Regions from separate parts of the Mycolicibacterium wolinskyi str. Jessa 2025 genome, predicted to be linked through region 2. Evidence: riboswitches for the same ligand, from Rfam matches in the RefSeq annotation. Region 2 holds a riboswitch; each other region holds the start of a gene.
What was found. Region 2 has a riboswitch for cobalamin ahead of metE (5-methyltetrahydropteroyltriglutamate--homocysteine S-methyltransferase). Riboswitches for the same ligand answer to the same signal wherever they lie in the genome.

Region 1: linked by a shared signal. The riboswitch ahead of ACOI2T_RS34460 (ABC transporter substrate-binding protein) and the one ahead of metE (5-methyltetrahydropteroyltriglutamate--homocysteine S-methyltransferase) in region 2 are both predicted to bind cobalamin.
Region 3: linked by a shared signal. The riboswitch ahead of ACOI2T_RS03580 (ABC transporter substrate-binding protein) and the one ahead of metE (5-methyltetrahydropteroyltriglutamate--homocysteine S-methyltransferase) in region 2 are both predicted to bind cobalamin.

What each region holds. Positions count from the first base shown of each region.
Region 1 covers NZ_CP185960.1:6,975,363-6,980,045, reverse strand. Annotated here, with positions in the region: gene ACOI2T_RS34480 (zinc-dependent alcohol dehydrogenase) at 1-281, opposite strand, end outside; gene ACOI2T_RS34475 (tautomerase family protein) at 274-732, opposite strand; gene ACOI2T_RS34470 (TetR/AcrR family transcriptional regulator) at 786-1,373, shown strand; gene ACOI2T_RS34465 (methyltransferase) at 1,380-2,468, opposite strand; cobalamin riboswitch at 2,627-2,813, shown strand; gene ACOI2T_RS34460 (ABC transporter substrate-binding protein) at 2,925-3,899, shown strand; gene ACOI2T_RS34455 (class I SAM-dependent methyltransferase) at 3,896-4,669, shown strand.
Region 2 covers NZ_CP185960.1:2,347,799-2,352,481, forward strand. Annotated here, with positions in the region: gene ACOI2T_RS11700 (MspA family porin) at 1-5, opposite strand, end outside; gene ACOI2T_RS11705 (MspA family porin) at 331-1,029, opposite strand; gene ACOI2T_RS11710 (Rv2240c family protein) at 1,409-2,017, shown strand; gene ACOI2T_RS11715 (sensor domain-containing protein) at 2,037-2,696, shown strand; cobalamin riboswitch at 2,748-2,977, shown strand; gene metE (5-methyltetrahydropteroyltriglutamate--homocysteine S-methyltransferase) at 3,107-4,683, shown strand, end outside.
Region 3 covers NZ_CP185960.1:690,179-694,861, reverse strand. Annotated here, with positions in the region: gene ACOI2T_RS03595 ((2Fe-2S)-binding protein) at 1-238, opposite strand, end outside; gene ACOI2T_RS03590 (ABC transporter ATP-binding protein) at 235-1,011, opposite strand; gene ACOI2T_RS03585 (FecCD family ABC transporter permease) at 1,008-2,003, opposite strand; gene ACOI2T_RS03580 (ABC transporter substrate-binding protein) at 2,048-3,016, opposite strand; cobalamin riboswitch at 3,057-3,221, opposite strand; gene rpsR (30S ribosomal protein S18) at 3,191-3,445, opposite strand; gene rpsN (30S ribosomal protein S14) at 3,446-3,751, opposite strand; gene rpmG (50S ribosomal protein L33) at 3,751-3,915, opposite strand; gene rpmB (50S ribosomal protein L28) at 3,915-4,151, opposite strand; gene mrf (ribosome hibernation factor-recruiting GTPase MRF) at 4,227-4,683, shown strand, end outside.

The sequences.
Region 1 (4,683 bases), 2.8 Mb from region 2:
GGGCCCGCGGCGATGACCTCGGCAACGCACTCGTGGCCGATGCTGAACGGACCTCGAAAGGGCACTGGCCCACAGATGCTCGCCACGATCGGGTCGACGATTCCGGTCCGCATGCCGACCTGCATGAGGCGTGAGACGTGGCGGTGGATCGGCATGGTGTCGCCGTCGCAGCGGCCTGCCACGAACGGCCGCACCAGGGCATCGCGTGGGTCCTGTAGTCGAGGTTCGGGCCGTTCGCGCCACTGCAGCAGTCCCGTGCGGACGAACGTGAGTTCACGCATCGGATCGCTGCGCCTGGGCCGCCGCCTTGAGTTCGGCGAACTTCACGACCGCACCGCCAGCACCCCAGGTGCCTTCTGGCTGCTCGTTCACGAGCACCCAAACCCGCAGCGCCTCAGTTGAATCCAGGTCCGCGGCGGTCAGCACCTGCGCAGTGAGCTCCTTGACCAAACCGGCTTTCCGCCGTTCCGACAGCGCCCCTTCGGGGACCGTGACATCGACGCGGAACCGCGGTGCGTCGTCACCGAGAGCGCCGAAGGCTCCGACGGCGGTCTCCTCGATACGTGACCACGCCTGCGCTCGGAAGAACGCCGTGTCGGGTGCGCCTTCCCAGCGGAGCAGCGTGGCGGCGAGTGTCCGTCTGAGCGTTGCGCGGGCATCGGGCCCGAGCACGCCCGCGGGCATTGTCAATTGGACCATCGGCATGGTGACCTCCGTTATAACGACTGTCATAGATTCCGTGACGCTAGATTAGAACAGTCGTCATAGCAAGGATGGGGGCGGGCATGACCCGGGAACCGGATGAATCGTCGCGAATGCGCATGGTCGCCGGCGCGGCTGACATGATTCGTCGTCGCGGGCTGAACGCCACGAGCGTGCGGCATCTCGCCCAGCATGCGAACGCGCCGCTCGGATCCGTCTACCACTACTTCCCGGGCGGCAAGGACCAACTCGCCACCGAAGCGGTGCGCTGGGCCGACGACCTCACGGTTACGGGTCTGCGCGAGGCTATGCGCGCGGGGCCAGTGCAAGGCCTGCGAGTTTTCACAGATATGTGGCGGAAGATCGTTCTGGACAGCGACTTTCGTGCCGGATGCCCGGTGCTTGCGGTGGCGGTCGAGGACTACCCCGACGATGACCGCGCCCAGCCCCGCGACGCCGCGGCCGCCGCATTCGCCAATTGGACCTCGCTACTCGCCGACGCGTTGCGCGAGCACGGCGCGCCTGACGGCGATGCCGTCGAAACCGCCACGCTCATCGTCGCGGCGATCGAGGGCACTGTGGCGATGTGCCGGGCTCAGCGGAGCATTGAACCGCTGGACCGGGTGGCTGATCAGCTCAAAAAACACATCGCACACGTCACCGCGAGGTGAACGGCGTCAGACCGCTTGCCCCTCAACCAAACTGAACGGTGATGCCGTCGGCACCACGCGGGTCAGCCGGAACCCGGCCTGCTCGTAGAGCTTGCGGTAATCGGCCTCGGTACGCTCGCGGGCCGCGATGCCGATCAGCATTTCCATGTCGGTCCACTTGCCGATGAATTCGCGGTCGTGGTCGGGGATGACGCCCTCGATGAGCAACAGTGTGGTTCCCGGTGCTGCGGCGGCGCGCACGTTGCGCAAGATCGTCAGCGCCTGTTCGTCGGGCCAGTCGTGAATGATGTTTTTCAAGATGTAGGCGTCGGCCCCCTCGGGTACGCGTTCGAAGAACGACCCGGGCAGCACTTGCACCCGCTCCGCGGTGCCGTACCTGCCGAGCAACTCCGGGGCGCCTTCGACGACCTGGGGCAGGTCGTAGAGCAGACCCCTGGCCGACGGCGTCGCTTCCAGGATGGCCGACAGCAGCCGACCGTGCCCGCCGCCGACATCGGCGATCGTGGCGAAACGGCTGAAATCGTAGGCCGCGACCACCGGGGCGATCGCCAATTCCGAGATGCTCGTCATCGCGTCGTTGAAGATCGCGGCGAGTTCGGGCTCGGAACCGATGTAGTCGAAGGCCTCTTTGCCGCGCAGCTTGGGGATGACGGCTTCGCCCGTGCGTACAGCGTCGCCGAGGTGGCTCCAGTGCTCGCGATGCTGCGGCGAGCCCACGAATCTGGCCATCGCCGCGATCGACACCGGAGCGTCCTTGCGCAGGCTGTCGGCGAGTGTGTTGAGCGCATAGCGTCCGTCGCGCGTCCGGCGGAACACCCCCTCGCTGACCAGTGCCCGCATGAGCCGGTCCAGCGCATCGGCGTCGGCGCCGACCCGGCGGGCCAGCTCGTCCGGGCGCAGCGGACCGCCGGCCAGCGCGTCGGCGACTCCGAGCTCCGCGGCGACGGTGATGCCCTGTGCGACCCAGGCGGACAGGATCAACTCGAGCATCACGGCGGGCGGCGGGGCCGTGCGCTGATAGAGCCTGCGCAGGTGATGGCGGACGCGTTCGGTGGCGCGGACCAGCCCGACGGGAGGCACCTTGGCGGTAGTCACCGGATGAATGTAGGGCAGCGCGGGTGTCTTGGCGGCCGGACGGAAAAGTTGCCAGGGGTGGCGTTCAACGCCTTAATGAAAATGATTATCATTAACGCGTGCTGATGCCTTTTGTGCCCACCTGCGCCGCCGAGGCGCCCACCCGATCCGGCGCGCTGGTATGGTCCGGTCGAGCCAGTCGTACCCAGCCCGATTGGGTCAGGGAATCCGGTGCGAATCCGGAACTGACGCGCAGCGGTATGGAGGACAGGCGGAGCAACGGCCACTGGCCCCTCGACGGGGCTGGGAAGGCGCTCCGCCTGGATGATTCCGAGTCCGAAGACCTGCTGGCTCGGGCCTCGTCGCCGGGTTGCGGCGCGAGGTCCGCCCATCGGACGGACTCCGCGATCGGGTCCCGGATCGAAAGGTCTCGTCGTGTCTGAGCGCACGCGCACCATTTCCGTTCTCCTACTTGCCATGTCGCTGCTGGCCGGGTGCGGCTCATCGGCGGGCAAGACCACCACCTCGTCCGGCGGCGACACCGCTGGCTATCCCGTTGCCGTGGAGAACTGCGGCCGAACGGTGACGGTGAAAGCTCCGCCGCAACGAGCGGTCTCGATCAATCAGCCGGCCACCGAGCTGTTGTTGACGCTCGGACTGGCCGATCGCATGGTCGGCAGCGCATCGTGGAGCGACGAGGTCCGCCCCGAGCTTGCCGCCGAGAACGCCAAAGTGCCGGTGCTGAGTCGCGATTTCCCGTCGTTCGAACGTGTTCTGAAGGAGAAGCCCGACTTCGTGTACGCGACGTTCGACTGGTCGTTCACCCACGAGGGAGTGGCCCCGCGGGACCGCTTCGAGAGTCTCGGCGTGCCCACCTATCAATCGTCGAGCGAATGCGGTGGGCAGGACGCCGCCCAGCAGCGGCCGCTCACGCTCGATGACATGTACGCGGAGATTGCCGATGTGGCAAAGATATTCGGCGTCCAGGATCGGGCCGATCAGCTGATCTCGTCGCTGCGTGCCCGGAAGGCCACCGCGGCCGACGGGCTCAAGGCCGACGGCGTCACGGTGATGTGGTGGTACGCGGGCACCAAGACTCCCTACATCGCGGGCTGTTGCGGTGCGCCGGGCATCATCACCACCGAACTCGGAGCACGGAATGCATTCGCCGACAACCGCCAACTGTGGCCCGAGATCTCGTGGGAGGCCATCCTCGAACGCGATCCCGACGTACTCATCCTCGCCGACCTGACCCGCGGTGACGACGGCGACAGCGCGGCCGCCAAGATCCGGTTCCTGGAAACCGATCCGGCCGCCAAGCGGTTGACCGCGGTGCGGGAACGCCGGTGGATCGTGTTGCCGGGCACTGCGATGGACCCGTCGCTGCGCAATGTCGATGCGATCGAGACTGTCGCGGCCGGGCTGCGCACGCTCGGGGTGGTCGGCAAATGAGCGGCGCCGAATCCGCGGCCGCGCTTCTGGCATCGTGGGACGAGCAGCAGGCCGCCTATATCGCCGACCGCGAGGGCAGGTTCCGCATCATGGTGGAGTTGTTGGAACTCGCGTGCGGCGACAGCCCGGTCGTCGTCGACTTGGCTTGCGGGCCAGGGTCATTGACCAGGCGAGTGCTCGATGCGCTGCTGAACGCCAGGGTCGTCGCCGTCGACCACGACCCGCTGCTGCTCGACATCGCGGCCCGGGCGTTGCGGCCGGTCTACGGGGACCGGGTGACGGTCCTCGACGCCGATCTCGCTGACGAGAACTGGCCGGCTCTCGTCGCCGGGGCGCTCGGCGGCAGTGCGCCCGATGCCTTCGTGTCGACGACGGCGCTGCACTGGCTCATGCCCGATACCCTGCTACGCGTCTATTCGGACGCCGCGGCGTTGCTCGGCACCGGCGGAATCCTGCTCAACGGCGACCATTTCCGCTTCGACCGCCGATCACCGGCGCTCGGTCGCTTCTCCGCCGCACATGACGAAGCGACTCAGCAGCGCGCACACCGCTCCGGCGCACTGAGCTGGGACCGGTGGTGGCAGGCGGCACGGACCCAGCCGGGCGCCGCCGCGCTCGCGGCGGTTCGCGACGAGCGGTTCGCCGAGCGTCCCGACCCGCCGTCTACCGCCGTCGACTTCCACCTGTCGGCGCTCGCCCAAGCCGGTTTCGCCGAGGTGGGCACGGTGTGGCAACTGCTCGACGACTATGTCGTGCTCGGCGTGAAGTGAGCGCCAAACCGGCG
Region 2 (4,683 bases):
AACATGCGTGAACTTGCGCCTCTCATGGGGTCTGAATCCACTGGATCAACGAATTGTCGGAGAAGCCAAGGGATTCAAGGAATCTGTCGCGACGAATCATGAACGGATGGCATTGCGAGACGGTGAACTGTCGGGCAACAGATCAGGCCGTGCGACCGTCCAATGGGCATGCTGGAGCTGTGATGTTCCTGCAAACGCACTGCGGCGGGTGGCAACCAACAGACTCGACCGAATATTCCCGAATATCAATGCATTCAAATACGATCAACAAAAAGCGTGGTCGAGCCAGGCAAACCCGGCTCGACCACGCTTTCCGAATCCCGGTGTGTGTCAGACAGCCTTGGTGACACCGAGGTAGGTGATGACGTCGTCGGTGTTCTCGGTCGATGCGGTGAGCGTCGCGTACGAGCGGATGAACGACTGGCCGGCGCACTGGTCGAACTTGATGCGGACACCGGTGATGGTGACGCGGGTGGAATCACCCTTGAAGGTCTTCTTGTCGATGGGGACGATCGTCACGGTGCCCGGCTTGAGGTACACCTTGCCCTGAAGGTTGATACCGGTACCGAAACCCACATCGGTGGCCGCGCCGGTGAACGGCACCCTGATGGACGGGGAAAAGCTTGCGCCCGGGTTGATCTCGGTCTCGTCAGAGACAATTCCGCAGCCGATCTGCTGGCCGGCTTCGAGCGTCCCACCGGTCAGTTTGGTCTTGCCGGAACCGGTGATCGTGCCGGTGAACGTGCCCGCCACCAGGTACTCGCGCGAGGACACCGCGGTGGTCAACGGCGCCACCGGCAACTGGCTCTCATTGCTGCCCGCGACGGTCACGTGCCAGCCGTCGGGGGTATCGAGGACGCCCGGAGGGGCCGACGGCACCGCGCCGGTGTCCGGCGCAGGCGGTGCCGGTGCGGCGACCGGCGCTGCGGGATCCGGTGGCGGAGGTACGGGTTCGGCTGACGCAAGCGGGGCCACCGCGATCGGGGCCAACATGCAGACTGCAGCCAGTTTGGCAAAACGATTCAACATGCGTGAACTTGCGCCTCTCATGGGGACTGAATCCGCTGGGGCCGACACAACTTCGGAGAAGCCAAGGGATTCAAGGGATCTGTCGCGACGAATCATGAACTGATCGCATTTCGAAACGGTGAACAAAGCGCCAACACATCGCGCCACATTCCCATCCGGCAGGGTTTTCCGGAAACTGTGAACTTCCTGGTAATTGACTGCGCACCAACGTAATACATTCAACTGTGGCGTGCCAGGCCCCGGACATGCAATGGACGGCAGGTGGAGCGGGAGCATTTGCCGGTCGTTCACCTTTGAGACACATGTTGCGCCGACGGTATGGGAGCAATGGCCGGCGATGCCCGATTGCGTGCTGGCAGTTGGATTTTTGGAGGACTAGGTGAGGTCGTCAAACCTGTGTGGGCGAGGTCTGGCGGTGCTCGGTGTCGCACTGGGCATCGGAATCGCAGTGGGGCCAACGGCGTCTGCCGATCCCGACGCGGTCGTCCAGACCGAGGCGGGCGCGGTTGCCCCCGCGCCTGCAGCACCCGCGGCACCGGTGGCTGTTCCGGATCCGACGGCTCCGGCGCCCGATCCGATGGCCGCGGGCCCGGTGTCTGCCGGTGACGCCAGCCCGGCAGCGGTCGCGGCGTGCTCACTTTTCGCCGAGGCGCTGGACAACGCATCGGTGTTCTACGGGGATTTCGCGGACACGATCGACGGCAGCACCCGTCCCGACTACTCGGACCCGATCGTCAATACCACCAACGTGAGCGGTCGTACCGCACTGCGGGAATCGGCTGCGAAGGCGATGAATGCGGCTGGGACACCGGGGTTGTCACCCGATATCGCCAGCCCGATGCGTGCCTGGTCGGTGGACGCGACCAAGCTGTTGCTGAAGATGGGGTTGCGGGGCAGCGGGGACACGCTGAATGTGACGGCCAGCGAACTCAACGACGATGCCCACAATGCCCAGATGGCGTGCGCGCTGGCCGGTACGCATGCCTGAGCGCCGCCTGCTGCGCTGTGTGACCGCCTTCATTGCCCTGCTTGTCATGCTCACCGGGTGCGCGGGCCACGGCAACGTCGATGCGGAGCCCACCGTTGTCGGCGACGCCGACCTCAACGGCCTGCTGCTCAGCACCGATCAGATGAACACCCTGATGGCGACCACCGGGATGACGTCGCATCCGATGGTGACCACGATGGGTGATCACCGCAATCTGCTGCCCAACCTCAATTGTCTTGGGGTATGGCAGGTTAACGAGGCGGCGATATACGGCGACGGGTGGAACGCGCTGCGTCAGCAGCTGTTGCGTTCACCGGACACCGACAACTGGGACAACCTCGTCGTCCAATCGGTGGTCTCCTACCCGTCCGAGCAGGATGCCCGTGACTTCTATCGAGAGTCGGCCGATCGGTGGTCGAAGTGCGCCGACCACAACGTGAACATCAATCTCAACGGTCAGCAGTTACCCAAGTGGAAGAGTGGGGCGCTGGCGGAGACCGACACCGAGCTGTCGATGCCGTTCACGCGTGGAACGGGTGTGCAGGCGCGGTCATGCCAGCGTGTGTTGGCGGTCGAGGCGAACGTGATCATCGATGTCCAGGCCTGTAAACCCGCGTCGGAAACCGTCACTCAGGCGGCGATGGTCGCCGATACCATCAAGGCGTCGCTGCGCAGGTGAGCCGGTACTGCGCCGGCGACGGCGAGTAACCTGGTCGTCGCAGCTGGTTTGTCGATGCCGGCCTCGGCCGGTGTCGACATCGAGCGTCGCACGCTTGAAGAGGTGCGACGTGAGAGGGAACCCGGTGAGAATCCGGGACTGTCCCGCAGCGGTATGCAGGAACGACCGCCGTCATCAGCACTGGCACGCAGAACACTGCGGCTGGGAAGCGACGGCCACTAGGTGCACGAACATCGTGCGTGCCTGCGAGTCCGAAGACCTGCCGGTTGTACCGGGCGCGCCGCGCCCGGTGGTTCATCGCCTCGTGGAATGGGCGTGTGGCCGACGCGGTCCGCTCGTGGCGGGTGACCGTGCTCGGCTCGGGCGTCCGCTGGCGGTGACCATCCCGTCGCAGTTCGAAGGACGTCGTCATGAGCACAACCGCTACACCGTTCACCGCCACCGTTCTCGGGTCACCTCGCATCGGCCCGAACCGCGAACTCAAGCGCGCGGTCGAGAAATACTGGGCCGGTTGCATCGACCGCGGCGAGCTCGAAGCCGTCGCGGCCGGTCTGCGCCGCGAAACCTGGCGCGCGCTAACCGCGGCGGGCCTGGACTCGGTCCCGGTGAACACCTTCTCCTACTACGACCAGGTACTGGACACGGCAGTGCTGTTGGGTGCGTTGCCGTCTCGGGTCGCGGTGATTCCAGACGAACTCGACCGGTACTTCGCCGCGGCTCGCGGGACCGATGTGATCGCGCCACTGGAGATGACCAAGTGGTTCGATACCAACTACCACTATCTCGTTCCCGAGATCGGTCCGGAGATCACCTTTGCGCTGAATCCCGCCAAGGTGCTCGCAGAGTTGGAAGAAGCCGCGGCACACAATATTCCGGCACGTCCCGTGGTCATCGGACCGATTACCTTCCTGGCGCTGTCGAAGGCGGGGAACGGTGCGCCGATCGACCGGCTCGACGAGCTCGTCGGGGTGTACGCCGAGCTGCTGGAGCTGCTCGCGGACAACGGCGCGCAGTGGGTGCAGCTCGACGAGCCCGTGTTGGTGACCGACATCCTCGACAACGGTGCCGAACTGGCCGAGCGCACGTACGCGCGGCTAGCCGGCCTCGCGCACCGCCCCGCGCTGTTTGCCGCGACATACTTCGGCGAGTTGGCCGACGTGCTGCCGGCACTGGCCCGTACGCCGGTCGAGGCGATCGGGGTCGACCTCGTGGCCGGGCGTGCCGCAGCCGTCGCAGCCGTGCCGGAGCTGGCCGACAAGCTCGTCGTCGCCGGCGTGGTCGATGGCCGCAACGTGTGGCGCACCGATCTGGAAGCCGCGCTGGGCAGTCTGGATGCGCTGTCGGAATGCGCCGGCCGCGTGGCCGTTTCGACATCCTGCTCGACGCTGCACGTGCCGTACAGTCTCGGCGCCGAGCCGCAACTCGACGACGCCCTGCGTAGTTGGCTGGCGTTCGGGTCCGAGAAGGTCACCGAGGTGGTCGTGCTGGCGCGCGGCCTGAAGGACGGACCGGACGCGATCGCGGCCGAGGTCGCGGCGTCCAACGGCGCAATCGCGTCGCGCAAGAACGATCCCCGGCTCGACAACGGCGAGATCCGCGCGCGCATCTCATCGATCAGGGCGTCGGGCGCCGAGCGTGGACCTGCTGATGTGCGTCGTGCCGCTCAGAACGACCGATTGCGGCTGCCGTCGTTGCCCACGACGACCATCGGGTCCTACCCACAGACGTCGGCCATTCGGCTCGCTCGCGCCGACCTACGGGCCGGCAGGATCGACGCGGCCGAATACGAGCGCCGGATGAGGGCCGAGATCGCCGATGTCATCAAGCTTCAAGAGCAGCTGGGACTCGACGTGCTCGTGCACGGGGAACCCGAACGCAACGACATGGTGCAGTATTTCGCCGAGCAACTGGACGGATTCTTCGCGACGCAGAACGGCTGGGTGCAGTCGTACGGCAGCCGCTGTGTACGCCCGCCGATCCTGTACGG
Region 3 (4,683 bases), 1.7 Mb from region 2:
CCGGCGTGCAGGCGAGCAAGGGTGACCACAGCCGTGAGGCATGGCTGAACTGCACAAGAGACGCGCCGATGCGAAGATCCGTCGTCCCACAGCGTTCGGCGGTCGCCCCGATGAGGTCGACGCAGCCGTCTGAGTAGCATTGCCGGACCGGTACCCAGCCGTCGGAATCACCACCCACGACGATCCCGAAAAATCCGCCGAATGTGGCGATTTCGGCGAGAATCTCGTCGACGTTCACGGTGCGGGGATCCTCGGCAGAACCGTGACCCGCGGCATACCCATGGTGTCATCGATCCGAGCGTCGACGCCGTACACCGCGGCGAGCAGGTCGACCGTGAGCACCTCGTGCGGCGTGCCAACCGCGACCATCTGCCCGCGATCGAGCACGCAGATCCGGTCGCAGTAGGCCGCAGCGAGATTGAGGTCGTGCAGCGCGGCGATCACGGTGGCCCCGGTCTCGCGCATCAAGTGCAGGGCGTCGTGCTGATGCCGTAGGTCAAGGTGATTGGTGGGTTCGTCGAGCACGATCACGTCGGTACGTTGAGCCAATGTTCGCGCGATCAGCGCGCGCTGCTTCTGACCACCGGACAACTGATTGAACGGCGCGTGGCCGAGTTCGGCGATGTCGAGGGCCGCGAGAGCCGACTCGATGATGTCGCGGTCGGAGGCGTTGTCGCCTTCGAACGACCGCTTGTACGGTGTGCGCCCCATCGCCACGACGTCGAACACGGTCAACTCGAAATCGCCTGCGATATCTTGCAGCACGGCCGCGATCCGCTGCGCCGCACGCTTGCCCGGGAGCCGCCACACATCGTCGCCGTCGACGAGAATCTGCCCCGCGGTGGGTCGCTGGGCCCGGTACAGCGTTCGCAGCAGGGTGGTCTTGCCCGCGCCGTTGGGCCCTACGACCGCCACCATCTCGCCCGGGGCGACGTCGAGCGAAACGTCGCGCACCAACGCCTTTCCGCGCATCGTCACCGACACCGACTGGATCGAGCACCGCGCCGTCATGCCGGCGCCTTGCGCCGCATCAGCCACAGGAAGAACGGCCCGCCGACGAGGGCGGTGAGAATACCGACGGGAAGCTCCTCTGGCGTGGCCACGGTTCGCGCGACGATGTCGCACGCCACGAGGAACGTGGCACCCAGCAGTGCGGCCGCGGGCAGGGCGCGGCGGTGGTCGGCGCCGACCAGCAGGCGCACGACGTGCGGCATGATCAACCCGACGAAGCCGATCGTGCCGCTCACCGCGACCATGGCGCCGACCATGAGCGCGACGACGACGAACATCGCGCCGCGGAACCGGTGCACGTCGAGGCCCAGCGAGGCCGCGGCCTCCTCGCCGGTGTAGAGCAGGTTCAGTGACCGCGTGACCGCCAAAAGGACGACCACACCGACGAATACGACCGCGGCGGGCACCCAGACCATCGGCCAGGTGGCACCGCCGAGTCCGCCCAGCATCCAGCGCACCGCGGCCTGCGCCTTGTGCGGGTCGTCGGACGTGACGATGATTAGGCTCGCCAGCGCGGACAGCACCTCGGCCACCGCGACGCCCGCCAGGATCAACCGCACCGTAGTCATCCGACCGCCGGATCGGGCCAGGAAGTACACCGCGACAAGCGCGGCCAGCGCACCACCGAACGCCGCGAGCGGAAGCGTGACGATCTGCAGGGCTCCCACACCGAGCACCAGCACGACGACCGCACCGACCGATGCGCCGGAGGACACCCCGAGCAACATCGGATCGGCAAGTGGATTGCGCACCACCGCCTGCAGCGTCATACCGCATGCCGCGAGGCCCGCGCCGATCACCGCGGCCAGCACCACGCGCGGCAGCCTGGCGCCCAGCACGATCGATTCGCGCACTGCCGGCCAGGACTGTTCGGCCAGTCCCGGATGAATGGCATGCGCGACGATCGCCCACACCTCACCCGGCGCGATGGGCACCGACCCGACTGCGACACCCGTGGTCATCGCAGCCGCCAACATCGCCGCGAGCGCCATCAGGACCAACCCGTACGGAATCCCGCGACGGCCGGCAAGGCTCACTAAAACCGCTCCGGATGCAGTTGCCTGGCAAGGGCTTCCACTGCACGGGCAATCCGCACACCCACCACCACCGACGACAGCGGAAGCACGGCGAACCGCTCGTCGCGGATCGCCGGGACATGCTGCAGCAGGGGGTGGCCCATCAGGAACTTCTTCTTCTGCTCGACGGGCTGATCGCCGTAGTCGTAGATCAGGATGACGTCGGGCGACCGTTCGGCGAACTGCTCGAAGGACACATCGGCCCACACCTTCGGGACATCGGAGAACAGGTTCACGCCACCGGCGGCCGTGATCATCTCGTTGCCGATCCCCTTGCCGCCGGACGTGAACACCGTCGCCTCACCACTGTCGTAGACGGCTACCGTGACGGGCGCGGCTCCCCGCACTTTCGACTCGGCCCGTTCGAGGTCGCGGTGCAACTGGTCGACCTGCTCCTCAGCGCGGTCGCTGATTCCGAAAATCCGTCCGATGCCGCGAAGTTCGGCGTCCACCGTGGACATCGTCGCGGGCTCGGACGAGCAGTCCTCGATGTTGAGGTAGGTGTCGATTCCCACATCGGCGAGCCGGTGCCGGGCGCGGCCCTCCTTCTCGTCGAAGGCACTGTCCCACCCGCCGTAGACGAAATCGGGCTCGACCGCCAGCAGTGCCTCATAGGACGGATACTCCTCGGCGAGCACCGGCACGCTGTCGTAGGCGGCCTGATACTCCGGCAGGATCCGGTCGTCCAGATAGGACGTGCCGACCATCGACTTCTCCAGGCCGAGGGCCAGCAGCGTCTCGATCGCATGCTGATTGAGGGCGACCGCGCGGGTCGGCGGCCGATCGTAGGTCGTGGTGACGCCGCAGTTGTCCACTGTCACCGGGAATCCCGGCGGAGTGCCGGCTGTGGTCTGCGTTGCGGCGTTACCGGCACATCCCGACGCCAAGAGCAATGACGCCATCACGACGACCATCCAACGACCGGTCATGGGCTCTCCCATCCTCTCTGGGGAGATCCGCCCCAGTGCTTGCGAGGTGGCGACTGCGGGGTGTGTCTGGCTCTCGCCGGTCAGCGCGCTGACCGAGCGATCACAGTGGCGGGACCGCGCCGGATTCACACCGGCTTCCACGTTCCGCAGTCGCCTATCGGTGTCGATAGTAGGTCAGCGGGTGCCCGCCACCGGCAGCAGTGCCATCTCCCTGGCGTTCTTGATCGCCGTGGCAACCTGTCGCTGCTGCTGTGGGGTGAGTCCGGTGACCCGACGCGAGCGGATCTTGCCCCGCTCACTGATGAAGGTCCGCAGCAGTTGGACGTCTTTGTAGTCGACGTGTGTGACGCCGAGAGCCTTGAGCTGATTGCGCCTCGGCTTCTTGAGTTCAATTGCTGGCGTGCGCTTTCGCGGAGTCTTCTTGGCCATTTACCAGCTCGACTTCCGCACGCCGGGCAGCTCGCCGCGATGCGCGAGCTCCCTGACCCGAACCCGGGAGAGCCCGAACTTGCGCAGGTGCCCGCGCGGCCTGCCGTCCACGGAGTCGCGGTTGCGCAGCCGCACCGGACTTGAGTCACGCGGAAGTCGCTGCAACGCCGAAACCGCCGCGGCCCGTTGTTCTCTCGTGCTCGCCGGATTCCGGATGATGTCCTTGAGCTCGGCCCGCCGTTCGGCGTAGCGCGCGACCAGCTTGTGCCGTTGCTCGTTCTTGACGATCTTGGACACCTTGGCCATCAGCGCTCCTCGCGGAAGTCGACGTGCTTGCGGATCACCGGGTCGTACTTCTTCAGCACGATGCGGTCCGGATCGTTGCGCCGGTTCTTGCGCGTCACGTAGGTGTAGCCGGTTCCCGCAGTGGATCTCAGCTTCACGATCGGCCGAATGTCGGTGCGCGCCATCAGATCTTCTCCCCTCGACTGCGCAGCCGGGCCACGACTGCCTCGATGCCGTCGCGGTCGATCACCTTGATCCCTTTGGCGCTGACCCGCAACCGCACCCGGCGCCCCTCACTCGGCAGGTAATAGGTCTTGTTCTGGATGTTCGGGTTCCAGCGCCTGCTACTCCGCTTGTGTGAGTGCGACACCGTGTTGCCGAAGCCGGGCGATCGCCCGGTGACTTGGCAGTGGGCCGACATTGAATCTCCTTCGCCTCGAGGTACCGTTGTTTAAGCATAATGATAATCGTTTTCAATAGTTAATCGGGAGGCCAGGTGAGAACGCCTGTTGTGCTGGTGGCGGGCCAGGGCGACACCGACCGCGTCGTCGAGCAGTTGAGCCGCAAGCCGGGAACCGTGCTGGTTCGCCACACCTACGACGGCCAGGTGGTGCTGCGGACGGTGGGCACCGCGGCCGACACGTCGGACTGGCCGCTTGAGCTGGCCCACGGCTGCGTGTCCTGCACGGTGCGCGACGACCTGCTCGTGCTCCTCCGCCGCCTGCACCGGCGCAGCGACGTCGCTCGTATCGTGGTGCAACTGATGCCGTGGCTCGAGCCGGAGCCGGTGTGTTGGGCGATCGACAACATCCACGTGTGCGTCGGCCCCGGCTACATCGACGGACCGGCCGCGCGCGACGTGAGTATCGAGGCGGTCGTCAGCTGTGTCGACACCTCGGCGTGGCTGCCTCAGGCGGTCGGCGAGGACGAACTCGATGACGGCCGCACGGCCG